2 regions of the Paenibacillus sp. Mc5Re-14 genome follow, and region 1 is predicted to be linked to the other one. Evidence: riboswitches for the same ligand, from Rfam matches in the RefSeq annotation. Region 1 holds a riboswitch; the other holds the start of a gene.
The links. Region 1 has a riboswitch for S-adenosylmethionine ahead of BN1546_RS16355 (methionine ABC transporter ATP-binding protein). Riboswitches for the same ligand answer to the same signal wherever they lie in the genome.
Positions count from the first base shown of each region.

Region 2: another riboswitch for S-adenosylmethionine. It lies ahead of metA (homoserine O-acetyltransferase MetA); the one in region 1 lies ahead of BN1546_RS16355 (methionine ABC transporter ATP-binding protein).

Region 1 covers NZ_CVPD01000001.1:3,597,713-3,613,165, reverse strand. The annotation lists gene mqnE (aminofutalosine synthase MqnE) at 1-321, shown strand, start outside; gene BN1546_RS16385 (NAD(P)/FAD-dependent oxidoreductase) at 527-1,594, shown strand; gene BN1546_RS16380 (YuzB family protein) at 1,707-1,964, opposite strand; gene BN1546_RS16375 (NifU family protein) at 2,053-2,298, shown strand; gene BN1546_RS16370 (SDR family oxidoreductase) at 2,389-3,153, opposite strand; gene BN1546_RS16365 (MetQ/NlpA family ABC transporter substrate-binding protein) at 3,297-4,139, opposite strand; gene BN1546_RS16360 (methionine ABC transporter permease) at 4,214-4,882, opposite strand; gene BN1546_RS16355 (methionine ABC transporter ATP-binding protein) at 4,869-5,900, opposite strand; SAM riboswitch class I at 6,037-6,175, opposite strand; gene BN1546_RS16350 (Cthe_2314 family HEPN domain-containing protein) at 6,305-7,024, opposite strand; gene BN1546_RS16345 (UbiD family decarboxylase) at 7,081-8,847, opposite strand; gene BN1546_RS16340 (COX15/CtaA family protein) at 8,978-9,910, opposite strand; gene BN1546_RS16335 (thioredoxin family protein) at 10,126-10,470, opposite strand; gene BN1546_RS16330 (DUF2515 family protein) at 10,706-11,995, shown strand; gene BN1546_RS16325 (putative polysaccharide biosynthesis protein) at 12,014-13,648, opposite strand; gene BN1546_RS16320 (DUF456 domain-containing protein) at 13,782-14,261, opposite strand; gene BN1546_RS16315 (Cof-type HAD-IIB family hydrolase) at 14,312-15,061, opposite strand; gene BN1546_RS16310 (peptidoglycan D,D-transpeptidase FtsI family protein) at 15,143-15,453, opposite strand, start outside.
Region 2 covers NZ_CVPD01000001.1:865,520-880,972, forward strand. The annotation lists gene BN1546_RS04025 (aminotransferase class I/II-fold pyridoxal phosphate-dependent enzyme) at 1-1,127, opposite strand, end outside; gene BN1546_RS04030 (PLP-dependent transferase) at 1,124-2,308, opposite strand; gene metA (homoserine O-acetyltransferase MetA) at 2,433-3,350, opposite strand; SAM riboswitch class I at 3,467-3,593, opposite strand; gene corA (magnesium/cobalt transporter CorA) at 4,143-5,078, shown strand; gene BN1546_RS04045 (HRDC domain-containing protein) at 5,237-6,244, opposite strand; gene BN1546_RS04050 (ROK family protein) at 6,410-7,288, opposite strand; gene BN1546_RS04055 (5'-3' exonuclease) at 7,508-8,404, opposite strand; gene BN1546_RS04060 (arsenate reductase family protein) at 8,477-8,842, opposite strand; gene BN1546_RS04065 (RluA family pseudouridine synthase) at 8,887-9,846, opposite strand; gene BN1546_RS04070 (cob(I)yrinic acid a,c-diamide adenosyltransferase) at 9,868-10,431, opposite strand; gene BN1546_RS04075 (hypothetical protein) at 10,450-11,019, opposite strand; gene BN1546_RS04080 (aspartyl-phosphate phosphatase Spo0E family protein) at 11,120-11,326, opposite strand; gene BN1546_RS04085 (aminotransferase class I/II-fold pyridoxal phosphate-dependent enzyme) at 11,442-12,653, opposite strand; gene BN1546_RS04090 (Lrp/AsnC family transcriptional regulator) at 12,666-13,166, opposite strand; gene BN1546_RS04095 (spore coat protein) at 13,310-13,696, opposite strand; gene BN1546_RS04100 (hypothetical protein) at 13,729-13,965, opposite strand; gene BN1546_RS04105 (NAD(P)/FAD-dependent oxidoreductase) at 14,080-15,318, shown strand; gene BN1546_RS04110 (MFS transporter) at 15,387-15,453, opposite strand, start outside.

The DNA.
Region 1 (15,453 bases):
AGCAAAAACGCCAACATCATGCGTCGCAACTCTGCTTACGAGGATCTCAAAACCATTGCGATCAGCCGCTTGATGCTGGACAATATCGACCATGTTAAAGCTTACTTCATTAATATTGGTCCACAATTGACGCAGGTCGCTCTTACCTTTGGCGCATCAGATGTCCATGGCACGATTGTGCGCGAGCAGATCAGCCATGCTGCAGGTGCGTTAACCCCTTCCGGATTGACACGTAAAGAGCTAATCTGGCTAGTCAAAGGTGCTGGACGCATACCTGTAGAACGTGACACCTTCTATAACGAAATCGAAGTTTTCGAATAAGTGTAACATCGGATTCAGATTTCCCGCGTGCATTTTATCCCCATTACTCACACCATGCAGCCTCATGCTGCCCCGGAACATACCGGTCTGTCTGCCAAAGGCAGGCCCGCTTTTCCGGGTTTTACAACAACAAAAACTTGTGGCTAGATCGACAAGACACCAGACCATTGCCGGGGACACGGTAACGAAAGGACGGCGGATTTTGATGAAAAATTTCGTTATTCTGGGGGGCGGCTATGGCGGCCTTACCATTGCCAAAGAATTGCTGGATAAACACATTCCCGACAATATTCAAGTTATTTTAGTGGATCGGATGCCCTTTCAGGGCTTGAAAACAGAATACTATGCCCTTGCGGCAGGTACCGTATCTGATTTTGATTTGCGGGTACATTTTCCCGATGAACAACGCCTTATTCGCAAATATGGAGAAGTCACATCGATGGATCTTGAGAATAAAATGGTCCATTTTCAAGACGGTGAGCCTTTACCCTATGACCAGCTTGTCATTGCACTAGGTTGTACCGACCGCTTTCATAATACACCGGGGGCAGAAGAATACAGCTGTACAATCCAGTCCTTTAATCATACTCGCCAAACGTATCTGCGCTTGAATGAAATCAAGCCTTATGGACATGTCCATATTGTAGGTGGCGGCCTAAGTGGTGTCGAGATTGCTGCGGAGTTACGTGAAAGCCGCGCGGATTTGAATATTACGATTATGGATCGGGGCGAGCGGGTGCTATCAGCATTTCCGCAACGTTTGTCTGCGTATGTACATGCCTGGTTCAAGGAGCATCATGTGAATGCGCTAAATCATGTTGCGGTTTCCCGTATTGAGCCAGGAGCTATTTACAACCGTGACGAGCAAATTATGACCGATGCGGTTGTATGGACAGCTGGGATTCAGCCCGTTAAAATTGTACAGGATTTAGCAGTTCCTAAAGACCCTCAGGGTCGCATCGTGCTAAATGAATATTATCAAATACCGGATCATCCTGAAGTGTACGTCGTCGGAGACTGTGCGAGCCTTCCTTACTCTCCAAGCGCTCAGGCGGCAGAGGTTCAAGGAGAGCAGATTGCCCACATTGTACGCGACCTGTGGAAAGGCCAAACGCCTCACCCGCATCCTCTAAAGCTACGCGGTACATTAGGTGCGCTGGGCAAGAAGGCCGGATTCGGTTATGGCTTTATGGGCAGTACCTCATTGCGTGGACGAGTGCCACGTCTGCTGAAAAGCGGTGTGCTCTGGAAGTCCAAACGCCATTTTGGCTAATTGGATACTCAACAAACAAAGAAGACCTGCTTTCAGGTCTTCTTTGTTGTTGCATCTATGAATAATATATATTTTCTACAAGAGAAGGCTGGCCCTGCGGAGACTTCTATTTTCAATCCAAATCCAGGTTGTTCCATACTTCGGCTTCTTTAATTTTGTTTAGAATCACTTCGTACAGAAGCTCTGCTGAATCTGCGGATACAATTTCACCGTTAACCATCGCATAAGGCTCAGCGTTACACTGACCGCAATTGCTTAGGCAGCCGTATTCAATCACATCATAATCTGGATTCTGTTCCAGTTTAGCCATAATCTCATCGGTACCAAAATGCATGTTACTGGTGCAAAATTCAATAATAGGTCTTAACATTTTTTTCACCTGCTTTGGATGACGGGCATTTTAATTTGGCCCGCTTTGTAATATAATAAACAAGGTATAGGAAAGGAGTTGAATTCTAATGAGCGAAGCACAAAGCGTTCAGATGTATGATGAAGTAGCAGACGTACTGGATAAGCTCCGTCCGTTCCTGCAACGCGATGGCGGTGACGTTGAGCTGGTTGACGTTGAAGACGGCATCGTTAAGCTGAAGCTGGTAGGTGCTTGCGGCAGTTGCCCAAGTTCTACAATTACGCTGAAAGCAGGGATTGAACGCGCTCTTCTCGAAGAAGTTGAAGGCGTCCAAGAAGTGGTACAAGTATTCTAATGCTAGATGCATAATGATCAGAGAGTCTTGAGTTCGGTAACGAAGCTCAAGACTCTTTTTTGTATTACAGCGTCTGAAGCTCTCTCAAGCTTATATGGTTGGCCGAATGGGGTCCAATCCTCCGGACACATCCATAATATTGCCTGTTATAAAATCTGAATGCTCCTCACACAAATAGGCGATCACTCGCGCAATGTCCTCTCCGCTTCCTGGACGCCCACGCGGTGTCTCTTTATCCTGCATGCCGATGACATCGGCAATCGACTTTTCCTTGTTCGCTCCTCGGATATCCCCTGGACAGATCATATTGACCGTGATGCCATAGGGAGCTTCCTCTACAGCTAGTGACTTCGTAAAAGACACCAGCCCCACCTTGGCAGCTGCGTAGACAGCCCGATGCGGCCAAGCCCTTGCTTCTCCAGCATGACCAAAGCCAAAATGAATAATACGTCCCCATTGCTGGCTACGCATGTGCGGCAATACCAAATGATCCAGCAACATGGTACCGACCAAATTTCCCTGTATCATGGCATGAATCTCAGCTACACTGTAGTCCGCAAAAAGACGGCGTTCCCGGATGAAGGGTCCGGCATTATTCACCATAATATCAACCCCGCCCAGACGATCCTGCACTTCACCGATCAGCCTGGTGATATCTTCCTGAACAGAGATATCTGCTTGTAAAGACAGACAGCGTACTCCCTTAGATTCAATTACCTGTTTAAGCGCTTCGGCTTCAACCTGGCTATGGACATAATTTAGTGCAATGTCACAACCTTCATCAGCCAAACGCAGAGCGGTCATTTTACCTAAACCTTTGGCACTGCCCGTTATGAGTGCGACTTTGTCTCTCAACAGTTTTCCTCCTCTTCACAGAGAACGGTCACCCCCAAGTATAAAATATTTAAGCAATCCCTACAACTCCAGCCAAGAAGAAACCCCAGTCCTCTTGTTCAAGAGAATCTGGGGTTTACGTTCAGCGGTTTCTTATTTTCTGCTTAAAATGCAGGGATAATTGCGCCTTGATATTTGTCTTCAATGAATTTTTTAGTTTCTGGAGATTGCAAAGCTTTAAACAATTTTTGGATCGCTTCGGAATCTTTATTGTCAGGACGTGCTACCAGTACATTAGCATATGGAGAATCTTTGTCTTCCAGTGCCAATGCATCCTTGGTCGGGTTCAGCTTTGCTTCCAAAGCGTAGTTTGTATTGATTAACGCAATATCTACTTCAGGCAACTGACGTGGCAGCATAGCTGCTTCCAGCTCTTTGAATTTCAGGTTTTTCTTATTTTCAGTAATATCTTTTACGGTAGCTTCAATGTTGCTTGCATCCTTCAGCTTGATCAGACCTTGTTTCTCCAACAGTAGCAATGCACGGCCTCCATTGGTTGCATCGTTCGGAATCGCTACTGTTGCACCGTCTGGAAGTTCATCAAGCTTTTTATATTTTTGGGAGTAGATACCGAATGGCTCCAGATGAACCGCGCCAATAGATACCAGATCCATTTTACGCTCTTTATTCATCACATTCAGGTAAGGTACATGTTGATAAAAGTTAGCATCCAGTTGCTTGTCGAACAATTGCACGTTCGGCTGTACATAGTCGTTAAACTGAACGACTTGAAGGCGAACTCCTTCTTTTTCCAACTGAGGCTTGATCGCTTCCAAAATTTCCGCATGTGGCACAGGAGAAGCTCCAACTTTCAGTTCGACTTCACGTGGTGACCCGCCTGTATTTTCGGCCGCATTGTTTGTATCCGATGTTGTGCTTTTTGTACCGCAAGCAGCCAGTACCGCAATTAATGTCAAGCTCAATACAGCCAATACCCATTTCTTCATGTTGTTACCCCTCCAATAATTTGTAATATTCAGGATCAGACGTCCTGATCAATAAGGATATCTATATGTTTTCCCTATTTCCGAGTATAATGCCGCACAAGGCGATCTCCTGCCATTTGCAGCAATTGTACCAATACGACCATCAGTACGACTGCAACGATCATTACAGCCGTTTCGTAACGATAATAGCCGTAGTTGATTGCCAGCGTCCCCAGCCCACCGCCCCCGATCATACCGGACATTGCCGTGTACGATACGAGTGTAACGACGGTAATGGTTAATGCGGCAAGCAGGCCCGGAAGTGCCTCACGCAACAGCACACGCCGGATAATTTGTCCTGTCGAGGCTCCCATCGCTTGTGCAGCCTCAATGACACCTTTGTCCACTTCACGCAGAGACGTTTCGACAAGACGTGCAAAGAAAGGGGCAGCCCCGATAACCAATGGCGGAATGGTTCCCAGCACTCCGGTCGAGGTACCTACCAACGATCGTGTAAAAGGAATAAGTGCAACGATCAAAATGATAAATGGTACGGAACGCAAAATATTAACGATGAAGGATAATACAATGTATATCACTTTCATCAGAGTCAACGAGGAGCGGCTCGCCAGAAACAACAATATACCGAGCGGCAAACCAATAACGAGGGTGAACAATGCAGATGCCCCGAGCATCTGAAGGGTTTCTAGAGTAGAATTCCCCAGCTCTTCCCAACTCACTTGCGAAAAATCAAGTTCGCTCATTGTCAATCACCTCCACATCAAGTCCTTGTCCAGATACTTCGCGCAGCGTATGCTCTATATCTGAATGGTTTCCTTCAAAACGAACGATCAGCTGTCCATACGGTACATTTTTAATTGTAGAGATGGTTCCCTGCAAGATTGCAAAATCAACACCCGTACTTCGAGCCGTACGCGACAGAATCGCATCATAAGTTTTGCTGCCTAAGAAGGAGATACGTACCACCTGTGTCGATTCCCCGCTACCTGCAGCTGCAATCGCTGCTTGTAACTCCTCGGGATGTTCTGCCTCCCGCTGGATAAAGTCCTTAGTTACCTGATGCTGTGGCTTCAAAAACACTTCCGCCACCGGACCTTGCTCCACGATATCGCCCTGATGAATGACGCCAACACGATCACAAATGCTTTGAATGACATGCATCTCATGAGTAATCAATACGATGGTCAAATTAAAGCGTTGATTAATATCCAACAGCAATTTCAGGATAGACCCTGTCGTCTGCGGATCAAGCGCAGACGTCGCTTCGTCACACAGCAACACATGCGGATCACTAGCCAGTGCCCGTGCAATTCCTACCCGCTGCTTCTGTCCACCCGAGAGCTGTGACGGATATTTTCCACTGTGTTCTTTCAGCCCCACTAGTTCCAACAGCTCGCGAACTTTCTTGTCCATCTCCTGCTTAGGGGTATTTACCAGACGCAATGGAAATGCAATGTTGTCATACACTGTCGCCGAAGACAACAAATTAAAATGTTGAAAAATCATTCCGATTTTTCGGCGTTGCTTCTGTAACTGGGATTGACTCACAGTGGCAAGATTAACCCCATCTACCCATACTTCGCCTGAAGTAGGGCGCTCCAATAAATTAATACAGCGAATCAACGTACTTTTGCCCGCTCCGGAATGACCAATCACCCCGAATATTTCTCCACGCTTTATAGAAAGATTCAACCCGGACAACGCATTAACGCGTCGGCTGCCTTTACCATAATGCTTGGTTAATTGCTTAAGCTCTATCAACGTGCTGCGACCCCCTTCACTTCTTCCTTACCCTTTTAACCAGTTGTCATCTCTCAGGATTGTATAAAATCGCTATTTATTTATACAAAAAAGAGCCCCTTTCACAGAATGAAAAGGGCCCCACCTTGCGAACCTTTTCTCATCTGCCAAAATCGCTATAACTCTAGCGGTTTTGTAGGAATTAGCACCATATGTTCCCTCCCGGTGCATTACACCGGGAAAGAACGGGTTGCCGGGCTTCATCGGGCCAGTCCCTCCACCTCTCTGGATAAGAAAAATATGTTAAACTCCAGCTTTAGCTGTCCGTTTAGTTTATATAAAAAAATAATTCAAGCATTTTTCTGAAACTAGGTTTCAGTATAGATAGTTTACATTGCTTTGTCAAAGGATATTTTCTGTCATAATTATGGGCGCACTGCCCGGTTCTCCCATTGTTTCGCAGTATAAGAAAATGCGTTTGATAGCGACCGGCATACCATTTCCAAGCCCTGCTTCAAATCTTCCAGATGGTGATCGAGGTCCTCCAGTTGGATTTTGCCATATAAAGCACGGTGACGTTGCCAGAGATCATCCTGCATTTCCGTATTCATATAGTGTATCTCCGTATTTCGCCGCTTACGCAGGCGATTGATCGCATCGTTGTATGTGTCCTTGATATCAATTAGATTATCGGTCAATACAGGATGCATTTTGAGATACTTCAGCTGTCGCAACACGGTAAAATAAGAATAGTGCGCCTTATACTGCCCTGTTTTCAAATCATACAGGTCATTCAACCAGTTACCCAACTTATCCAAAATAGAGAATACCCGCACAAACCCATCCTTATAAAAGAATACGTACAGGGCATAATCGGATTTTTCATCCTTGCTCATATCTTCAGCGTATCCGGCTTTTACTTTCATACGAAAAAAGGCGGCAGCATGATGGCTCTGCTCCAGTTCATCCAATGACGACATCAGACCACGTGTCAAAATATCCGCCTTCCGAAAGTCATGAGTCGGATCACCACTGGCCTGGATTTGTCGTTCCAGCAAATGTAACATGTCTGACATGCTATTCATGGCATCCAGCAGGAAACCATTATTTACACGCGGGGGCTCGCCCAACAGCTTGCGTATCATGCTTCACGCCTCCTTCATATCTGTAAAATCCGGCTGTTAAGATGCTTTAATAGGCGTCAAGCGAAATAACTCGTCCATCGTTGATCTACAAGCTTAACAATATCTTCACGTGGCAGTACCTCATCAGGGTAGCCCGGCTTCATACGTGCATCCACCACAATCGGCAGCTTATAGTTCAGGTGATGCAAACGCACTTCGCTGTCAGCGTACATATCTGTAGCCGGGTTAAAGCGTGTGAATACCGTCCACAGGAACGAAGCTTGGGAGCGAACAACTTCTTTGGCATCGTCCACGATAAAGACAAGTGGCCACTCTTGCTCACCCGCAGCTAATCGCTCCAATACACGCGCAGCGAGTTCAGGCTCCTGCTCAAAGGACGAGCCGGATACAACGAGGCATCCTCCGCAATAGGGTTCGATGTCACGAATTCCCGGCAGATCGCCCCCTTCATAAACGCGAGGCAATTCACGCACAGGCTCGCCTACTCCCATCAAAATCGCCTTACTGCCATGATTCAGCTTACGGCCCGTGTAATCGAGTGTATCGTGAGACGTATGGTTGAAAATAAACAAATCTCTGGCTGGATTAAATCGTTCCAAAATGGTTTCGAGCAGCATGTTAAAGTCGGATAAATCGATTACCCGATCCGTCAGCATCAGGAATTTGGTCAACGACAATTGGCCTTGACCCAGAATGGTAAAGCCGGATACCAGCGCTTCACGGGAGTAGCTTTCACGTACGACTGCCGCTGCCAGCGCATGTACACCTGTTTCCGCATATGCCCATAACGACTTGACGGAAGGCATTACAAGCGGATAGGCGGGCGACAACAGACGTTGCAAAAACTCGCCGAGATAGTAGTCTTCCTGCCGCGGCTTACCTACAATGGTTGCCGGATAAATGGCATCTTTACGGTGATGCATATGTTTGACATGAAACACAGGGAAATCATGTTGTAATGAGTAATAGCCAAAATGATCACCAAACGGTCCTTCCGGGCGGCGTTCATGAGGCGGCACATAGCCGCTGATCGCAAATTCGGCTTCTGCCGGAATCCGGTGACCTCCGAGCGGGTCTTCTGTCATGGGCAGCTTGCCCCCCATAATAAGGGAAGCCAGCAATAGCTCAGGCAAATTTTCCGGGGCAGGAGCAATCGCAGACGCAATCAAAGCAGGCGGGCCACCGATGATAATCGTCGTAGGCAACGGCTCATTACGCAGCTCTGCTTCATGATAATGGAAGCCGCCGCCTTTATGGATCTGCCAGTGGATCCCAGTCGTCTGATCATCATAAATCTGGATGCGATACATCCCCAAATTATGATCCTTGGACTGACCTGGCTTTTCGGTATACACGAGCGGAAGCGTAATGAACGGTCCTCCATCCTCGTGCCAGCTGGTCACTCTAGGCAGTGGAGCCAGCGGAGCATCAGTACGGCGAACGCCCAATACAGGGGCTTCGTTATGAGATACTGTTTTTAGTCCTACTTTTAGCATGTCCTTAATCAGCCCACGTTCATTCCACAACGCTTTGGGGGTAGGTGGAAGCAACGTTTTGGTCGCACCAACAATTGCATCCATCAGTTGCTCTGGACGAGGGCCAAAAGCCATGTCCACACGACGATTCGTACCGAACAAATTACTAGCTACAGGAAACGGGGTTCCTTTGACATTTGTGAACAGCAGCGCCGGACCTTCTTCCTCAATGACTCTTCGGTGGATCTCGGCCAGCTCCAAATAAGGATCGACAGGTGCTTCTATAATTTTAAGATCATTTTCTTTACGCAGCGCTTCAATAAATTGGCGCAAATTCTGGTAGATCAACTGGATGATTCCTCCTAAGCAAATCAAGCCCTCGAGAAACTCGTGGGCCTGGTTTGTTTCTTATGATGTTATTATACGTGTTCCAACGCCTCTTGGGCAAAAATACGCTTCATTATAATCTACAAAATGCTTAGGTACGCTGTGCTTGGGTCGGAACAAGCTTGCGGTCCGGTGACAATTGCCATACACGATAGCTCAGATAAGCCAAAATGGAGAACAACGATGCAATCACCAGCATATGTCCCAGCACGATAAACATGTAAATTTCAGGTCTGTTGACGTACAGCAAGATAATGCCAATCACCACTTGAAGAATAATCAATACGACCGATACGACACCCAGGGTACGAATGTCCCGGTGATTCGGGTGATAACGATACGAGTAGTGACCCACAGCCAAAATAATGACAAACAGCAGACCGGCTGAAATCTGATGAAGCAGCAGTGGAGATATGAAACCCCCGATATTTACAACCTTCTGGATGACCGAATGACTAAGCAACGCTCCTGAATAGACAGCAATATAGGTATAAATCGTTGATAGCCATATAAAGTTACGATAGCCCCGACTGACACGCCCAGGAATCAGACGCGGAGTGTAGCGTGAATCCGCATGCTCCTGCCAGGCCCCCAGCGTCATCATGGTCGCACTGGCAAAAGCAATAAGTGCAAAGCCAAAATGCAGCCCCATGACTGCAGCCGATTGGGAGAAGATGACAGCCAATGCCCCCATCGCACCTTGTATGATAACAAACAATAGCGTGAGTAAGGAGAATAGCTGTAAATCCTTCCGATGCTTCATAAACAGCAAAAAGCCGACAAACGAGGCGATAGAAAGAATTCCGGCCATGGCACTGACGGAGCGATGAGAGAACTCAATAAGGGATGCGATGGTATGCGCCGGAACCAGCTTACCATTACAAAGTGGGAATTCTCTTCCACAGCCGAGACCCGAATCCGTTCGCGTCACGACACCTCCACCGAAGGTGGCCAAAAACATGACAATACATGTTACGAGTGCCAGCCATTTTAATATTCTGATTTTGTTATTCAATGAATTCACCCGTATCCTTCCAAATATAATATTTATTCACTTTATATGTTGTGAAATGATCACTTAAAGTAATTATAACTGATATATCGTTCCTTGACATACGAGCTTTGTTGACAAAATGTGAACGTGTCCGTAAGAAAGCCGCCTCCTTCGAAAGGAAGCGGCTTTCTGAATATCCTGATGATTAAGGTTCCCTGCGGAGCCCTCATACATACTATTATCCGTTATTTTGCCAAGTTAGCATGGACTTCTACAGCCCGGTCCAAAAACTGCTCGATTTCCTCGCGGGATTTACGCAATCTGTTCACCAGACGTACTAGTTCTCGCCCTTCACTGTAAGCGATAAAGCTAGGAATCCCTAGAACATTTTGCTCTTGGCTGACACTTTCGGCCTGTTCTACATCAATCTCAATTAATGTAAGCTTGTCTGCATATTGTTGCTCTACATCAGGCATGAATGGATCAATAAAATGACAATCCCCGCACCAGTCCGCCTTGAACACAGCTACCGTTACACCTGGAGTGGATATTGCCTTATTAAAGTCTTCATGAGAGACGATTTTTTGCATACATAATTCCTCCTTAAACTTCTTTTGTGCAGGAGATCCTGTACTTTCTATTGTAACGCCAAGTGAAGCTTTTGCACACTCCCCTATTATGCTCACATGCCGATTGGATGCCCTCTCATTGAGACATACTATAGGTATACTTAAGAATCCACATAGGCGACGACATCCCAATAACATACCCAACATACTTGGTGGAATACGGGGATGCCTGCATTTGAAAGGAGGTTATTTAAACATGTCTCTCACCGAATGGCTCCATGTCGCATCTCGACAGCTTCAGGGAGGGCTCAAGTTACTGGGTTCCGTTCCGCGTGTTGCGGAGGAGGCATGGGAGGGCAAACGTGCGGCCTGGACCGAATCCCGTAAATTACGCTATCCCTTGCGTGATCTGCCGTGGGATTATCATTCGGCACAAGCCGCCATGAATGAAGCTGAAGCATTAATGCTGGTGAACGGACCCGCTACGCGTCCCTCTTCTCTAAATATGCCCTTATGCGAAACAGACTGTGAGCTGCTGGAGCGGATCAAGAACGATACAGCACAGGAGAATCGCAGCAACATCACGCGCACTGCCGCTTATCTTGAATGCTATCGTGGCTACCCGGAATTACACTGGGCATTACTGGCCCATCTGGTTTCTCGTAATGGCGGCTATAATATGACTGATCTGAAGGGGGAGCTCATTGGAAACCTGTTCGGCGAACAGGAAAAGGAGTGGCTGTATCGGCTACTTGAGCGCTGTAACGCTCTTATTTTTCAAGACGCTTATCCACAGTTGCAGCTTTACATGCACAGCCGTCATTTGGGACGGAGTTGCTTCCATTTGTTGCCTCATTTTCACGTTTCGCCATTCATGAAGCCCTTTTGGGAACGTTTCTGGGCTTGGCGGGATAGTTCTCTTTTGACGGTGGCGCTCATTATTAATGAACAAAACTATATTGAAGGACGGGTTGTGAAAGATCCGTACTTTCAAAAATTTGTGACACATAAGCCAGGCTTTTATTTGCATGACTGGCTTCAGCTCAATCAGGTTATATTTCCGCTTGGGCTAAACGGTGGACTTGCCGGACTTGTCATGGAGCGTTTCGGCCATCTGGATGAGCGGATCGGTTTTGGTAAAAGTCTTTACGCTATGTTATTTGGCCATCAGCAGGTACTGGATCAGGTATCCGCATTTGCTGCCAGCGTACCGCATACCGGGTCTCGTAGCGACTATTGGCCCGGACTATTCACTCCGAATGTACAAAAAGCGCTGCGCTCTCCAGAAGAGAGTGCAACGCTTTTAGCACATGAATGGCTCCCGCCAAGTCAACGTCTGTACAGCCCGGAGCTGAAGGCCGTCTGGTCAGATACAGCCTATGATCCGATTCCCCGTTATGACTGGTTTCAGGACGGTTCTACACTTGGGCATATCAGTGAACCAAGACGGCCTCTGTTATTTGCCATGCGCCATGAGCATCGCCATGGCATTCAAAAAACAGCAATGGCCCATGATGCTCATAACAGCTTAAGGTCCTTTCACTGAACAGATGAGAGGGCTTTTTTAGCCTCGTTGTCCAGTGGACTCACGCTGTAGGCGCATTAACGGACGCAATACCTTCTGCAACACGCGCGGATAGTTACCCAGCTCGTCCCTGCGCAATACGCGCAATACAACCAGCAATACCAAGTAGCATACCAGTACAACCGCTCCGGCAATGCAGCACGCAATCAAGAAGGCTACACGCGCAGGCATCAGGTGTACCAGCAAAATGCAGGCTTCATTTACTCCGTACCCGATAGCTCCCGAGACAACGACTGCGGTTAGGAAGCCTGCCCAGCGACGGCCCATGATTGAGAAGGAAACAATACCTTTCAGCACACGCAAATTCAGCAACGTAATGACGAGAAAACATAATCCGGTTGCAGCAATAATTCCGTAAATCCCTAGCCAACCAGCCAGCAGCCAGCTCGCTGCCAACTTCACGACGATACCAACCATCACATTGACCATTGAAATACGCGGCTTCCCCATACCAATCAATATCGAATTAGAGGTCATCATCGTAATCTGAAAGATCGTTCCGAGTGTCAGAACAGCGATAATCCCGCTGCCTCCAAGCGAGCTGAACAGCAGGCCATTAATAGAATAGGCAGTCACACATAAAGCCAGCACAATCGGCATTCCAGTCAGAATAGAGATGCGCAAGGCCAGCGTCATCTGATTTTGTAAATGCTGTTCATCCTTACGGGCAAAAGCCGCTGAAATGATCGGAATGAGCGATTGACTGAGTGCAATGGCCAAAATTGGAGGGATGCCTGCCACACTCTGTGCCCTAGAGCCTAGATAACCCAACTGAGTAGTCGCCTGATCCAATCCCACTTGTCCAGACAGCAGTCTAACTACAATCGACGTATCAATAAAATTAACCGCCGGAACCGTCAGAGACGACAATACGATAGGAATAGAGAGCTTGAAAATATCTTTGTAAATGCGCATCATTGGTAGCGCTGAGCTTTCCTCTTGGAATTGCTCTTGACGATCCTGGCGATCCTGACGACGCAATTTCACCGTGTAGTACAGCATCACCCCCAGAGCGCCAAGACTTCCCATGACACCCCCAAAGGAGGCCCCCGCCGCTACCTCACGATCTCCATAGCCAAGCTTCAAAATAATAAAAGCGAGTAGAATTGCGGTGGCTACCCGCGCGACCTGCTCCACAATCTGTGAAATACCACCTGCGGTCATATTACCGCGTCCTTGGAAGTATCCGCGCATCATCGCAATGGCAGGAAACAACAGCAAAGCGGGTGCCAAAGCCTGAATAGCCAAAGCAGACTGCGGAACCCCTGCTACATGCTCGGCAAAATAAGGCGCTCCAAAATACAGCAGCGCCGTAATGATAACACCGGCCACGGCCGCGAATATCAAAGCCGCACGATACACACGTCGCGCTTCCGCAGGCCGATCCAGTGCGTAGCGTTCCGAAACCATTTTGCTCAGTGTGCTGGGAATGCCGGCCGTAGCGACCGTGAGCAGCATCAAATAAGCGTTGTTCGCAATGGTAAACGAGGCGTTCCCGACGGAGCCGAGCAAATGCTCCAATGGAACGCGCTGTACCAGACCAAGCACTCTGGCCACCAAGGCGGCAGCGGCTAAAATAAGCGTACCTTTAAGGAATGTTTCTTTATTGGACAAAATGCGTTCCCTTCTTTCTTGCTGTTCACATGCATGCAAAAGCCCCGCAACAAACAGTCATGGCCTGAGCCATCACCGGTGCGGAGCCGCATGTCGATTCTGTCTCTGCAAATCATAATAAACGAATCTCTGGTTAAAACACCCAAATCAAGAATACAATAATCATGGCAAGCTGCAAAATTACTTTCATCACGGTGCTAGTAAATAGGCCCAAGACGGAGCCAAAGCCCACTTTTATAGCTCGATCCAGCGGGGCTTTGCCAATCAGCTCACCCAGCACAGCACCGATAAATGGTCCCAAAATCAAACCGAATGCTGGAATAACAAAGGGGCCAATAATGATTCCCACAGTACTAAGGATCGCTGACAGACGCGAGCCGCCAAATCGCTTGACTCCCCACGCATTCACAGCATAATCCGCAATAAAAAGGGCAACGACGATTAGTGTTTGTATAATCCAAAACAATGCATTGTATGGAGCAAACGAGAAAAACCAGCCGTATACAAAAAATGCAAAATAAATGGCGAGCGCCCCCGGCAATACGGGATACACCGCTCCCGCCATGCCCACAATGAACAGTACAATGACAACAATCCAACCTACAACGTCCATGGGCCTCCTCCTTCTCGTCTATTCATCTTGCTTGTGCACCATTCATTTTATTACACAAGCACATAATCTCGAATCACTTCTACAATGCCGTCCTCATTATTCGAAGCCACAACCACATTAGCTGCTTCTTTTACCGTATCCTGAGCATTCCCCATCGCTACACCCAGTCCAGCCGCTTGAATCACAGCCAGGTCATTCAGACTGTCACCTACGGCAACCACCTGCTCCATGGTAATGCCGAGCAGGTCGCACACTTCAGCGATGCCACTGGCTTTGGATATACCAGCCGGATTAATTTCCAGATTCGTCATCGAAGAATTGGAAATTTCAAGTCCCCCCATCTCCTGAAGCTTGAGCAAAATTTGATGGCGAATTTCGTCATTTTCCGTATTAAAACCGAATTTGAGCCATTCCTGTGTGTCCAATGTGTCCGGCCAACGATCTCTGTTGTATAACTCCTCGGTTGAGTAAGCCCAGAACCAGGAGCCTGTTTCTACGGCAATCTGGTGCATCTTGCGAATAAGCTCCTTATCAAGTAAATAGCGGCGCCACAATTCGTGAGGTGATTTCCATACTTCACTGCCGTTTACAGTTACCATTGGCGTCTCCAGACCGAGTTGCTGACCGTAAGGCAAAGCATGCATCGCTGCACGTCCGGTGGACAAGCATACATGAATCCCTTCCTGAATCGCCTTATTAATCCAGTTAATCGTTTCCAAGCTTATTTCATGATTATCATTCAGTAAAGTTCCATCCATGTCGAGCGCAAGCAGTTTGTATTTATATTGGTTTTCTCCCATGGTCTCTCTTCCTCCTGTTGTCCCTTATGTCCAACGACATTTTACCATGAAAAAGAGAAGCCCACAAAAGTATTCAAGTCCTTATTTCGCTACCAGAGGCTTTTTAGGATTACCATCAAGCCCGTATACTTCGTCATACGCATCAAATATTTTACGCGCAACCGGTCCTGCACTCGTCGCACCAAAGCCCCCTTCAGGAATGATAACCGCTACAGCCAGCTTCGGATTTTGGCGTGGAGCAAAAGCGATGAACACCCCATTATCTTTAACCGTACGTCCCACCACCTGCTGAGAAGTCCCCGTTTTGCGGGCATAATCATAGGGAAATCCGTTAAAGGCTTTAACATCGGTAGCCATGCCGCGAATCACAGTATTCCAGTACGTATCTGAAA
Region 2 (15,453 bases), 2.7 Mb from region 1:
CCTACGGAAAAACGGAGTAGACCGTCCGTAATCCCGCGCTCCAACCGTACACTTTGCGGCATAGCCGCATGTGACATCATTGCTGGGTACGACAAGATACTTTCCACAGCTCCCAGACTCACCGCCACAATGGGAATACGTACACGACTGAGGACCTCTTTTGCACGCTCACCAGAACCCACATCAAACGATATCACTGCACCATAACCGCTCGATTGACTCTCATGAACTGCACGCCCTGGATGGTTCTCTAAACCCGGATAGTATACCGCTTCAATGTCATTGCGCTCGTTTAGCCAGTTTGCAAGCTTAGCTGCACTTTTTTCGCTGTGAGCCATACGCGCCTCTAGTGTCTTCATCCCACGCATAAGCAACCAAGACTCTTGCGGAGCCAGCACGGTACCCAATCCATTCTGCAGCTGCTTGATTTGTCTCCCCAATGATTCAGTACGAGCTACCGCAAGTCCTGCCAGTACATCACTGTGTCCACCTAAAAACTTGGTCGCACTGTGCAATACAATATCGACTCCCTGCTCAATCGGACGTTGATAATAAGGTGTCATAAAAGTATTATCCAATAACGTCAACAGCCCATTATCTCTTGCCCAAGAGGTTATTCCTGCCACATCGGTAATTTTGAGTGTCGGATTAGAGGGGGTTTCCATATACACAGCCCTTGTATTCTCCTGCAACGCCTCTTTCACAAGGTTGAGATCCGTCATATCAACGAAGGTCGTTTCGATATTCATCCGTTTCAAGATGGAGGTCAGCAGTCGATATGTTCCTCCATATACGTCCTCCGAAACAATGACATGATCACCAGCCGATAAGAGCATAAATGTAGTGGAGATAGCAGCCATACCAGAGGCAAAGGCAAAACCGCAAGCTCCGCCTTCTAATAATGCGATATAATCTTCTAAAGCTTGTCGTGTCGGATTACCTGAGCGGCTATAATCATGCTGTGGAGGATTAAAAATATCATGATGGTGAAAGGTCGAAGCTTGATAGATCGGGACACTCGATGCCCCTGTAACACTGTCAATTTCAGAGCCAAAATGCAGCAGCTTGGTTGCGAATTTCCGCCCTTTGTCCTGATCCTCTCCGATCTTCCTCGCATCCTCTATCATTGCTGCTCCCCTCCTTCTACTTCTTGACGTGCCGCTTCCAGTGCCGAACGCAAATCTTCAATCAGGTCATCTGTATGCTCGATACCTACGGAGAAACGAAGCAACCTGTCATCTACCCCGACTGCATCCCGAATTTCTGCCGGTATGTCCGCATGTGTCTGCACAGCAGGATAAGTCATTAGCGATTCCACACCGCCCAGACTTTCGGCAAACGCAATAAGCTTAATATGACGAAGCAAAGGCTCCACATAACGAGCATCCTTTACTTTAAAGGAGAAAATCCCTGTGTTTCCGCTGGATTGTTTATTTTGTATCTCACGACCCGGATGACCTTCAAGCGCCGGGTAAAATACTTCCGCCACTGCCGGATGCGTCAGTAAATAATTAGACAACACCGTTGCATTATGCTCATGTCGATCCATGCGCAGCGCTAACGTCTTCATCCCCTTCATCAACTGATAACAGTCGCTCGGGGAAAGCACGGCCCCTATGGAATTGTGCAGGAAGGAAATTTCAGCTGACAGCTCTTTTCCTTTGGTTACAATCAACCCTGCCAGCACATCGTTGTGCCCGCCCAAATATTTGGTTGCGCTATGTACCACAATATCCGCACCCAGTTCCAATGGCCGCTGGAAATATGGTGTTAGCAGCGTATTATCTACAATAGTAAGCAACTCATGTTGTGATGCCCATGAAGCCACTGCTTGAATATCAGTTATCATCATTAACGGGTTTGTAGGCGTTTCTATGAATACAGCTTTGGTATTCGGTCGACATGACTGTTGGAGTGCTTCAAGATCGTTTGTATCCACATAGCTTGCGGTCACACCAAATTTGGATAAAATACGCTCTAGCAAACGATAGGTCCCGCCATAAAGATCCAGCGATACAATGAGGTGGTCTCCCTGTCCAAACAATGCAAATACAGTTTGCAGCGCTGCCATACCTGAGCTGCAAGCAAAGCCTGCATCACCAGATTCAAGTGCAGCAGCAGCCTCTTCCAGTACCTTTCGCGTGGGATTAATCGTCCGAATGTAATCAAACCCAGTGCTTTGGCCCAGACGGGGATGGCGGAACGCCGTAGATTGGTAAATCGGGTAATTAACAGCCCCAGTTACTGGCTCCTCAATCGAACCAATTTGTGCCAATCTGCTTTCGATTTTCCACTGTTTCTCACTCATATGAATCCTCCTGTTCACTTCCATAGTAGGTGCTATAACATATGCTGCAAAAATGGATGTCCAAGACTATACTGCTGCGCTACTGCAAGGTGTTACTGTATAAGGGTAAACGACAAGCCCCTTTTTAAATCTGAGGTCCGATATCATAAGGTGTTTCTTGGTATACATAATAGTTAAGCCAATTTGAAAATAATAAATTAGCATGAGCTCGCCAGATAGAGGGTGGTATGCGTTCAGGATCATCGTTAGGAAAATAATTTTTGGGGACGTCAATATCTAGTCCTTTGGCCACATCGCGGTCGTATTCCCATTTAAGTGAAAGCGGGTCATATTCAGAATGCCCTGTTACAAAAATTTGTTTACCGTCAAGTGTGGCTACCAGGTATACTCCAGCTTCCTCGGATTCGGATAAGACTTCTAATTCGGCAATATGATCAATATCTTCCCGCCGAACTTCTGTATGTCTGGAGTGAGGAGCATAAAACAGTTCATCAAAGCCGCGTAGCAATTTCACTTTAGGTTTAATTACGGTGTGTGGAAATACGCCAAAGCATTTGGTGTCGAGCCCGTATTTAGGGACATCGAAATGATGGTATAAGCCTGCCTGTGAGGCCCAACAGATATGCATAGTCGAAGTTACATTCGTTTTCGTCCATTCAAAGATTTGCCGGATCTCCTCCCAGTAGTTCACATCCTCAAACTCAAGCTGTTCAACCGGTGCTCCTGTAATGACCATGCCGTCAAAACGACTGTTCTTGATCTCATCAAACGTTTTATAGAACATGTTCAAATATTCTTGCGATGTATTTTTGGATACATGAGACTTCATATGCACCAGCGTAACGTCCACTTGCAACGGCGTATTGCCGACCAAGCGTAACAGTTGGGTTTCCGTCGTTTCCTTGGTAGGCATTAAATTCAAAATGGCGATACGCAACGGACGAATATCCTGATGATAAGCCAAGCTTTCATCCATTACGAAAATATTTTCGCCCTCCAGCACTTCCTTGGCAGGCAGCGTATCTGGAATTTTAATCGGCATGTAAACTCACTCCTTGATCGGTAAGTTGTGCGAAAATCGTCTGGTAGAGATGCCAGCATATAATAAAAAGACCTTTCTCAGTTAGAGAAAGGTCATATTTGTATCCATATGCGCCTCTCTCATCTGTCAGGGCTACGCTTTTTTGTACAAAGCGCGAGTCCTGCAAGAATTAGCACCGTGCGATAAAAATCGCCGGTTGCCGGGTATCATCGGGCTAGTCCCTCCACCTGCTCTTGATAAGATTTCGCTATATTCATTTTGGGTTCACAAAGTTCTTGTTGTTCACTTTAATGCATCGGCTGGGCTTCGTCAAGATGGACTTGTAAATTTGTGCCCTCCATTCACATTTTGTCTACCTTTTCCATAGGTTAAATCATATCCTCCCTGTCGCAGAAGCTCATATGACTGCTGTTGATTTTGCCCATGATTTTGCGCTTGAAAGGCCGTAGGCCGAGCGTTATACTATACAAGTGCTAATAGGCAAAAATATGGTGCAGCAGTGTAGATTAGAGTGTTTTCTGCGATACTGTGGCAATCTAAAAAAGAACATTTGTGAGGTGAATCCGGAATGGAAGGCGACCCGAGTCCGAATAGGCGGCGATCCCTGAACAACAGCATAGGAATGACTTCAGCTTGCCGAAAGACGGGACGCCAGGCTCCGCATGCTCCAAAAGCCTTCTGCTTTTGATGGTATGCACGCTTACCCGAACCGGCTAACTGGCTAACTGAGTCCATTCCTTATGCTTAAGGTAAACGTATTTCCGTTACGACGGAGCATAAGGAGTGACATATATGAAAATCCGTTTGGTTAACAACGGGGTTTTTACCCCTGTCGAAGAAATTGAAATGGCGCTCACTGCACCGGCAGAAGGCTTTTATTGGATTGATGCCGATGTCGAGGATCTGACAGTGCTCCAGCCCTTATTTTCTATGCATGATCTTGCAGTAGAGGACTGTTTAAGTGAAGAAGAACAGCGTCCAAAGATTGAAATTTATGAAAGCCATTATTTTATCGTTGTAAATAGTATTCGTTTTGATGATGAAGAAATATTTTTGCGTGCTTTGAACATTTTTCTCGGCCGCCATTTTATCATTACGGTGACCAAGCAGAAAATCAATGAGCTTCGTACTCTCAAGCCTATGCTGTGGGAGCAGGAAGTCAGCCAGCCTGACCGTTTTATGTATCTGTTGGTCGACTTGATCGTTGACAACTATTTTCTGGTTGGTGACCGGATTGAGGTTCGTATTGAAAAGCTGGAAGAAGACATTCTAATGCATACGAAAAAGTCGCACTTGAACGAAATCATCGGCTTGCGCAGTGAGATTCTATGGCTAAAAAAAGTGCTCGGCCCGCAAAAGGAAGTCATCAATACCCTGAACAAACGGGATTTGCGACTTATCGACGATCAACTACAAAAATATTTTAGCGACATTTATGAAAATGCTGTGAAAATTTCGGAGACTTTCGAAACTTATCGCGACTTGATGGGGAACCTTAGAGAAGCTTATCAGTCAAGTATCGCCAACCGTGCTAATGAAATCATGCGTGTGTTTACCGCCATTACAACCGTATTTATGCCGTTGACGGTCATTACCGGAATATATGGGATGAACTTTGATAATATGCCTGAGCTTCATACACGTTATGGTTATTTTGTCGTCATTGGGATTATGGTGGCACTAGGTGTCAGTATGTTCTGTATTTTCCGCAAGAAGGACTGGGTTTGAAAAGAAGAGAGTAAACCAAAACTACCAAGCTGGGTGTTTATTCCGATTTTTCAAACTTGGTCATCAAAAGCAGCAGCTGATTCCTATGAGGAACTCGCTGCTGCTTTTTTTATATTGCACCTTATTTGTACTTTAGGGCACTTCCAATCGTCTCTATATTATCCAACATGTTGGTCAGGTACCTCCTGATGGCGGAACCGTATACGAATCAATCGCAATCGCTCATAAATTTGATCCATTCCTGTTTCCGTTGCTTTTTCTTCTCCATACACTTTTAGCATAATGGGCTTGAGCAGCGTATCTCCCAACTCTGCATAAGCAGACCAGATGGCTGCTTGCTCCTCCTCAGATACATGTGCCAATTCCGTGCAGATCAGCTTCTCCATATCCATTCCATCCCTATCCAAATGTTCCACAGCTTCAATCATTTCTCGACGGTGCAAGCCTGTCTTCATTCCGATATGCTCCAGTGAAAGACCGTCCGAAATACCTTCGATAATCGCTCTAGTCAGGCTAAACTTGTTTAGTTCCTGTCTGTACTGGTTTTCTTTTTGCTTGTACAGCCATGACAAAAAAACTTCTTCTTCAAGTGCCTCTGTTACCCAGTTCAGCGGAAATGGCGTAGTCCGATCATTTTGCTTCGTAATAGCCAATAGCTCCGTCCCATATTGCGACACCTTACCCAGGCCCATACCAGGCAGTTCTAACAATTCTTCTTCGGTATGAGGAAGAAAGACACTGATGAGTCGAAGTAGTCGATTCGTAGCGATAAAATAAGGTGCTTTTCGCTCAGTTGCTGCCTTTTGCCGTCTCCACATTGTCAATTGTTCATACACCTCATCACGCGGAAACAAATCACTATAGCAATACAGCTTTTGTAGCGTTTGTCCACGTCCTGATGATCCTTCTTGTTCATGAAAAACGCCATGAATTAGAGGCCTGTAGCCCTCAGCCATCTTGAGCGCCAGCTCATGACGGTATACATGCAGTAATTCCTGCCACAAACTGCCCTCATACCAAAGGTCGTCTATACTTTCATCTGGGACATGGTGTGTGCTCCAGCCTGCACTCCATCCCCCTTCATGTTGTCCAATCCATACCTGCGCAAAGTCCTCACAGCCCTGTTCATTCCGTTTGGACAAGCGATTTAAAAATACAATCTCCATGATTCTTCCTCCCTCATATAATTAGATTACTGACCCGCACAATACAAAAACGCAAAAAAAAGCACCTATCCCGCGTATTCGCAAGAAAGGTGCTTCCCTTTTTGATCCGTACTATGCTGTTGCCTATATGATAACCGGACCTTGGAGTACCGTCAACCATAAATTCTAAGAATTCAGCTTTTCCTTGGCCAAAGCCAGAGCTCCGCACAATCCAGCATTGTCACCCAATCCTGGAGATACGATATATTGCTCAATTTCTGTAGTCAGACTTGAATGCTGTACATACCCGTTTAAAAGTTGTTGAAGCTTGGTACGAATGAGCGGGAACAATTGATCCTGCTTCATTACTCCGCCGCCCATAATAATTTTTTGCGGTGAGAGGATTAAAATATAGCTCATTAGAGCCTGTGCCAGATAATGCGCCTCCATTTCCCAGGCAGGGTGATCCACAGAAAGCTCGTGTCCTTTAACCTTCCATCTTTTTTCGAGCGCCGGACCGGCTGCCAGTCCTTCCAGACAATCTCCATGATATGGACATGTGCCCTCGTAGTTATCTTCTGGATGACGACGTACCAGAATATGCCCCATTTCCGGGTGGGACAATCCATGTACCAGCTTTCCGCCAACCAAAGCACCCGCTCCGATGCCTGTACCTATTGTAATATACAGACAGTTGTCCAATCCTTTAGCCGCACCCCAAATGGATTCACCCAGTGCTGCTCCATTTACATCCGTGTCAAACCCCATAGGTACATCGAAATGCTCCTTCAGTTTGCCGATCAGATTATAATTTCCCCAATGCGGCTTTGGCGTTGTTGTAATATAACCATATGTATCACTGCCTTCGATAGGATCAATTGGTCCGAATGAGCCTACACCCAGCGCTTCAATCCCTTTGCCTTCAAAAAATGCGATGACATTCTCCATGGTTTCTGCTGGAGTCGTTGTTGGAAAGCTTGCTCTTTCCAAGACCTCCCCACGTTCATTTCCGATTCCACATACGAATTTGGTGCCGCCTGCCTCAATTGCTCCCAATACTGTCATAGCTGTTGTAATCCCCTCTCCATGATCTCTCTTCACTATATTCACCTGAAACGAGCCTAAGGTCAATCCCCTTATCACAATTGTATAAAATCCTTCACATGGCTATATATCTTCGCTGGCATAATGGCATATAAATAAGGACACTCACGCACCAAGCGTCAGCATCCCTATATAACTTAGTCTACCTGAAATGTACATCCCCAGCCTAACAGCTCTTCATTATGATCCGGTTGCGACACCCATCAACGTACACAAGCTTTTCATTTCAAGTTGCTCAAATTTGTCGACAATTTGCACGTGATCCAGTGTCAACAGACAGCTGTCTAAAGCACATGCAACAGGCACATCACAGTGAATTTTAGCAAGTTTGCGTGAAAGATGCAGCATATCCAAATCACTCTCGATCTTTTTACGGACCGACGGTGTCAATTGATCAAGATTTTCCAGAATGCCTTCAATGGAGTCGTATTCCTGCACCAGCTTGAGGGCTGTTTTTTCACCAATTCCGCGTACTCCCGGGTAATTGTCACTTGCATCACCCATCAGACCTTTGAGATCCACCACTTGGCGCGGCTTAAGCCCTTTTTCAGACAACAGCGTCTCCGGGGTATATACCATGTAATTGCCATGTCCTTTTTTCATAATAATGACTTGTGTCCGCTCATCTACCAATTGAAGTAAATCATGATCTCCCGATAGAATCATGACATCCATGTCCTCATTTTGCGAATAATGGCGTGCGAGCGTACCGATGCAATCATCCGCTTCAAAGCCTTCCGCCCCAATGTTGGGAATGCCGAGGCTGTCCGTCACTTCACGGATCAAAGTAAATTGAGGAATCAAATCATCTGGCGCGTCGGCTCGGTTTCCCTTATACGCAGCAAAATGTTCCCCACGGAATGTCGTTCCGCCCATATCCCAGCAGCAAATGACATGTGTAGGATTAAAGGTTTGGACTGCATCCCAAAAATATCGAATAAAACCATATATGGCGTTCGTTGGTACTCCAGCTTTTGTACGACGGATATAACCGTTTGCAGCGGTTGCATAATAAGCACGAAAAAGCAGGGCCATGCCGTCAACCAGCATTACGGATTGTTCATTGCGTTGTGTCACAGATTGTATTGCTCCCATTCATCATATTATTTAACCCCCACAGTATAACATATCATGGTGGTAAATTGGGCGTTACTGAGCTCCCCATGTCCCCTCAAATGTTTCCTCTTTGAATCCTACCGTTACTTTACTCCCGTCAGTTACAATTGGACGTTTGATTAATCTTCCATTCGAGGACAAAAGTGAAATTTGCTCTTCACGGCTCATGCTTCCAAGCTTATCTTTCAGCTTTAACTCTTTGTATACTTCACCACTTGTATTGAAAAACTTTTTCAACTCCAGCCCGCTTTTATTAATCAAGTCTTCCAGTTCCTCCGGGCCGGGCGGTTGTTCAAAAATAGGAATCAGTTCCGTCTCATGCCCCTTGTTTTGCAGCCATTTCACTGCATTACGACAGGTGCTGCATTTAGAATATTGATATACTTTCAGTTGGCTCATCGCTAGATTAACCTCCATTTAGTTTCAATCTATTATTGAATATTTTATTCTGGATGATATTGAGCTCTTAACAGCTCTTGCATTCCGATCATATCGTCCGGCAGAGGAGCGTAAAACGTCATCCACTCCCCGGTCACAGGATGTACCAAGGACAATTCCGAAGCATGCAGGGCCTGTCGAGGCATCCTCGCATCAAGCTGATCATAGCGCTCACGTTGCACAGCGTCATTAGGTGTAATCCGGTACATTTTATCTCCGATCAACGGGCAACCGATATATGTCATGTGCACCCGAATTTGGTGCGTACGTCCGGATTCCAACTTTAGACCGATGCGGCTTCCTCCGCTCCACACTTCCTCTAGCTTATATAGCGTAAGAGCAGGATAACCATCCGGGGTCACCATGCGCAAATGCGGATTATCCGGGTTGCGGTCAATCGGTCCGTCCACCCTGCCTTCCTGCTGCTCAGGGCGCCCATGCACCAAGGCTGTATAGCGTTTGTCCACCGTTCCCGCAATCATCTGTTCGGAAATATGCTGATGGACATACGGATTTTTAGCTACAACTAGCACGCCCGTCGTCTCCTGATCAAGACGATGAACAGGACGAAACCGAAACAGCTCCCCCTTGGTCTGCCAATAATGCACAACCCCGTTAGCCAGCGTCCCTGTGTAGTGACCATGAGTCGGGTGGACAATCATGCCCGCCGCCTTGTTCACTACTAACAGATGTTTATCCTCAAACAAAATCTCAAAAGGAATGGGTTCGGGTAAAATATCGTCGGAACGCTCGCGTTCCATGCGAATCTCTACTCGATCCCCGGACTTTACCTTTACGCTGATATACACACGTATCCCGTTCAGCATAATCCCCTGTTCGGTCAGCTTGAGTTTGGATATGAGCTTACGAGAAATGTTCATACGTTTTTGGAGAATGGTCTTCAACAACATGCCCTCCTCCTCAGGAGGGATCATATATACGATAGGTTCATAGTACAAGCTCATCACAAATTCCCGATTGCCTCCTTATTTGCGGAACACCTTTTTGCTGCGCACATATTCGACATCGGGCACACCCTGACGCACATTCGCTGTGCGAGCCACAACAAAGAAGTAATCGGACAGGCGGTTCAAATACCGACGTACCGCGGGATTGATATCTGTGTGCTTACCTAGTGTAACCGCACGGCGTTCCGCGCGTCGGCAAACCGTGCGGCAAACATGAAGCGTCGAAGATAATGTGCTTCCTCCCGGGATAATAAAGCGCTCCACCTTTGGATTTTCCTCCTGGCATGCATCAATCCAGCCTTCCAGCCGCTCTGCCAGCTCGTCTTTTACCTTATATTTACTTTCATTGATTTTAACAAACGCCAAATCCGAACCACAATCGAACAGCTCCTGCTGTATTTCTTCCAATTGAGTCCGAATGTCCGCAAACTTCTCCCCTTCGGCAAAGCTGATTGCTTGTCCTACAAAGCTGTTCAGCTCGTCAATGGTACCGTACGCCTCCACACGGTCGTCATCTTTGGACACTCGGCCGCCGATCACAGAAGTTTGTCCTTCATCGCCTGTTCTGGTATAAATACCCATATCATTCCATCCCCTTTATCATTCTGTGAGTGCTTTCAGTACCTTGATGGCTTCTTCCTTATTGCTTGTGCGTGGCGGTACAGTAGCAAATAATGTGTTTGAGTTATATTTTAGGTCCTTAAACATCTTCATCTGCTCCACCGGAATTCCGAACAAATGGGTTGCCTTGATTACATCCGTTCCTTCTTCCCCTTGCTCCTTTTTCTTAAATACGCCGCCCTCGAACACACCCCGGGCATACGTCTTTTTGTCAAAGGCATCATCTAACGGTAGATTCGAGCCATTCTGTCCATACAACTTCATGTCCTCTTCCGGCAAAAGAAACAAATCATGCTCTCCGGCCGCATATTCTACGACCAGCTTCTGCTGGTTATACAGTGGGCTGACTGAAATCTCGATCGTCGGAGCCTGTTCGCCCAGCTTATCCTTAAGCTTTTGTGCCAGCTCGTCACGAATAACTGATGCATCCCCTTTATCCATAATAAATATGGAGAAGCTGTCCTTGTCCCGTCCCCCACATCCAGCCAATAGTACAAGTGCTATGATTCCGATAATCCATGGCGATATCCTTTTTAGCCCTGCTCTCATATGTACGCCCCCTCTTCCATGCCACTAATATATCATAAGTTGTGAATGCAAAAAAAGAAGGCCCTGCGGCCTTCTTCGTAGCTACGGTGACTTCACACAGTTACACTCTGCATTCCATACCGTACAGCTTCATGTATTCATTGATTTTCAAATCAAGCTTGCAGCTGATCTCGATGACAAGATCAGAGGTGAAGGACTGCTCTTCCTGAAACGTCCGCATCATCTCATTGCGCAGGAACAAAATTTCATCTTCCAGGGAAATGTCGTATCCTATTGAACTCGGCGACTTATATCCAACATATGACATGAGCACTCCTCCTGTAATTGAAAAATTGAACTTCCTGCTTCCGATTTCAAATTATAGCATAGAAATTTAGAAATAAAAGACTATTTTCTATGAATTACCCATAAAAAAAATAATTTTAACCTTCTTTTTTAACTTTTTCAACAAAATGACCAATCCGATCCAGAGCTTCCGTCAGCTGAGTGACAGAAGTCGCATATGAGCACCGAAGATAGCCTTCGCCTCCCAAACCAAACACATTGCCCGGTACAGCTGCAACTTTGGCCTCTGCCAATAGGCGCTGCGCAAATTCATCCGAGCTGAGTCCTGTGCTTTGAATACTCGGGAAAACGTAAAAAGCCCCTCTTGGCTCGTGGCATTCCAGACCAATGTCGCGGAATCCCTCAACCATCAGACGACGACGCTGATTATAGGCTTCTACCATTCGATCTTTCTCACCCATACCATTTCGCAAGCCTTCCAGTGCTGCAACTTGGCCCATAGAAGGCGCACACATAACAGTGTACTGATGGATTTTGAGCATAGCAGCAATCAAATCAGGATGCCCGCAAGTATATCCAATACGCCAGCCAGTCATGGCGAAGGCTTTGGAAAAACCACTAACGAGAATCGTACGATCCATCATACCCGGTACCGAAGCAAAGCTGACATGCTTGTCGCCATAATTCAATTCGGCATAGATTTCATCAGAGATGACGATCAAATCATGCTTTTCCACGATTTCCGCAATCGGAAGCCAATCTTCATAAGTCATCGTAGCCCCGGTCGGGTTGCTCGGATAGCATAAAATCAACACCTTGGATTTTGGTGTAATTTTTGCCTCCAGCGCCTCAGCCGTCAGCTTAAACTCATCCTTGGCAAACGTTTCAATACCGACCGGAATCCCGCCTCCAATCGAAGTGATTGGAGAATAGGAAATGTAGCACGGCTCAGGCACCAGAATTTCATCACCAGGTACAATTAAGGCGCGCAACGCAAGATCAATTGCCTCGCTACCTCCAACTGTTACGATAATCTCATTTTTAGGATCATAGCGGACGTCAAATTGCTCATTCAGATACTCACTAATCGCTTCACGCAGTTCTGGCGTTCCCGCATTAGACGTATAGCTGGTGAAGCCTCGCTCCAATGAATAGACACAGGCTTCCCGCATATGCCAAGGGGTTGTAAAATCCGGTTCGCCTACCCCCAGGGTAATAATGTCCTTGTTACCACCCACCAGGTCAAAAAACTTACGGATACCCGATGATGGAATCTCGCGTACCAATGGGGATAAATAAGAACTCATGGCCTTGTTACTGTCGGTGAATGCTTCTGTTTTGAAATTCATCATGATCTTCCTTTACGGCGAAATCATCAGACGATTATCTTCCTGATGGTCCTCAAAGATAATTCCGTCCTGCTTGTATTTTTTAAGCGTAAAATTAGTCTTGGTAGACAAAACCGAATCAATAGGGGATAGCTTCTCCGACACAAAATTAGCGACCTCACGGAGATTTCGGCCTTCCACCTCTACCAGCAAGTCATATGCTCCGGACATGAGATAAACAGATTTAACTTGCGGATACAAATAAATCCGTTCTGCAATCCCTTCAAATCCTCTTCCACGCTCAGGTGTAATCTGCACTTCGATCAAAGCGGTAACCTTTTCGTCGTCGACTTTGTCCCAATTGACTACAGCGGCGTATTTGACGATCACATGTTGGTCTTCAAGCTCTTTAATTGAGGTGCGTACGTCTTGCTCGTCTACCCCCAGCATAGTAGCCAATAGAGTCGGTGTTCTTCTTGCATCTTCTTTTAACAATTCCAGCACTTTTAGTTTTAATTCATTCAGCTCTGTCATTCTACATAAGGCCTCCATCGAAAGAGATTACTATACATCATACAATACGCACTTTAAACCTGCAAAGAAAAACCGTCCGCCCCGGTAAACCCGGCAGACGGACGGCTGTTATGGGAAATTGCTTCAAAAACGGAAAATCCCGTTTACATATAATAAGGGTTGCTTTGATGAGTAGATTGGCCTTGCTGATGCATAGGTTGACCATATACTCCCGCGGATGACGACTTCTGCTGAATGAACTGTTGGCATTCCTGTTGGGTCTTGCGAGCTTCTTGAATCTGTTTATCCAAATCGATGCGCAGCGCTTTAGTCGGAGCGGTGTACATATTATTCTGGCTCATTAGATGATACAAATCACCTTGCAGACGCAATGTATCATTCGTAAGGTCGGTGAACATCTGACGCACAGACGGGCAATTGGATTCTGTCGTCGCTGTTGTGTACTCGCGCACTGTACGTTTCATATCAGCAAGAATGGTATAGAGCAAATCCTCTTCGGGCATAAATGACATATTGTTTTGTGAATACATTCTGTCAAACCTCCTTTATTAGTTAGTCCAAATTACTGCTGCGGCTGCATTGGAGCAAGCTGCTGATGCTGTTGAAGAGCATTAGAAAGCAGATTCAAGTGGTGCTCATGAGTTCTTGCCAGTTGCAAACAGGCTTGTTGGATGGCTGGATGCTGAATAGACGCCGCTGTGGCCGCACATTGTTTGAGTAGTAGTTCTTCATTGGAAATGGAGTCCACGATGTACTCCAGCTCTTTGCCTGACAAGGGTTGCATGTTCGTAGATTGCATAGTCTCTGTGCCTCCTTAAATGTTTTGTTGCACGCTGGTTATCTTGTCCCTTTGGCGAAATACTATGTACGCATAAGAGATACTACATATTACCTATGAGGAGTGCTATTTTATATGGAGTTGATAATCGGGAAAACATATTGGCCTAATACCTTGGAGCAGACGCTGGATTTTCCGCCTTTGGCAGAGGATTTAAATTGTGATGTATTGATTATCGGGGGAGGGATGAGCGGATCCATTTGCTCCAGGTTATTGGGAGAACAACAGGTAGACACCGTGGTTATTGACAAGCGCAAGCTGGTACACGGAAGCTCTTTGGCCAATACAGGACTGCTGCAATATAGCAATGACAAGACCTTAACCTCTTGCATCCACACGTTTGGTGAAACGAACGGCGTACTCTTTTATCGCATGTGCAAAGATGCTCTGGATCAGTTAGAAAAGCTGTCCACCACACTGGATACAGACCCTACCTTTATTCGGCGCAGCAGCCTGTACTATGCAAGTACGTGGGAGGATGTACTGATGCTTCAGGAAGAGTACGAACAGCTAACCCGGTTTGGATTTCCAGTGGAGTTCTGGGATGAGCAACAAGTTGCTGCCCGATTTCCTTTTCGAAAACCAGCAGCGTTGTACACACATGAAGATGCTGAAGTGAATCCATTTTGTTTTGCCCAGGGGCTGCTGCAATCTGCCAACCGTCTTGGTGTTCGCTTATATGAGCATACGGAAGCCAAGCATTTTGATTTCAACGATAATGAGGTCGTTTGTCATACCAGCGGTGGAATGATCCGAGCAAAAAAAGTTGTTTTTGCAACAGGTTATGAAACACAAGAGATTAAAGCCGATCGCGGGGCCGTTCTAGAGAGCTCTTATGCTATCGTCACCAATCCAATCGAAGATGCTCCCTTATGGCATGAGCAGTGTCTGATCTGGGAAACTGCTCGTCCTTATCTATATATGCGCTCCACACCGGAGGGACGGATCATTATTGGTGGTTTGGATGAACCTATATTGGACGCCAGCCAGCGTGAAATCAGGCTCTTACATCAACAGCAAAAGCTGCTACAATCGCTAAAGGATTTTTTTCCCGGTGTCCCATTTCAAATCGACTATGCTTGGGCAGCTGTATTTGGTTCCTCTCATGACGGCTTGCCGTATATTGGTCCACATCCGCGTTTTCCAAATTGCTACTTTTTGGAGGGTTACGGAGGGAATGGAGCAGTCACGAGTATGATGGCAGCACAGCTATTGGCTGATGAACTGACGGGCATACACCGACCTGAAATGGAGCTTTATTCTCTGACTCGTTCTACCAAACCCTCGCCCGAAACAACGGAACCGATGATTTAATTGGGATATAACAAAACCTCCTTTTCCTATATAAATGGATTTGGAGGTCATTTGTATGGAAATTCCAATTATTCGGTTTGCTTGTGCCAGCGTCGTGCATGGGAATCGGACTTGCATTGCTTCGTTTTTTGTTCC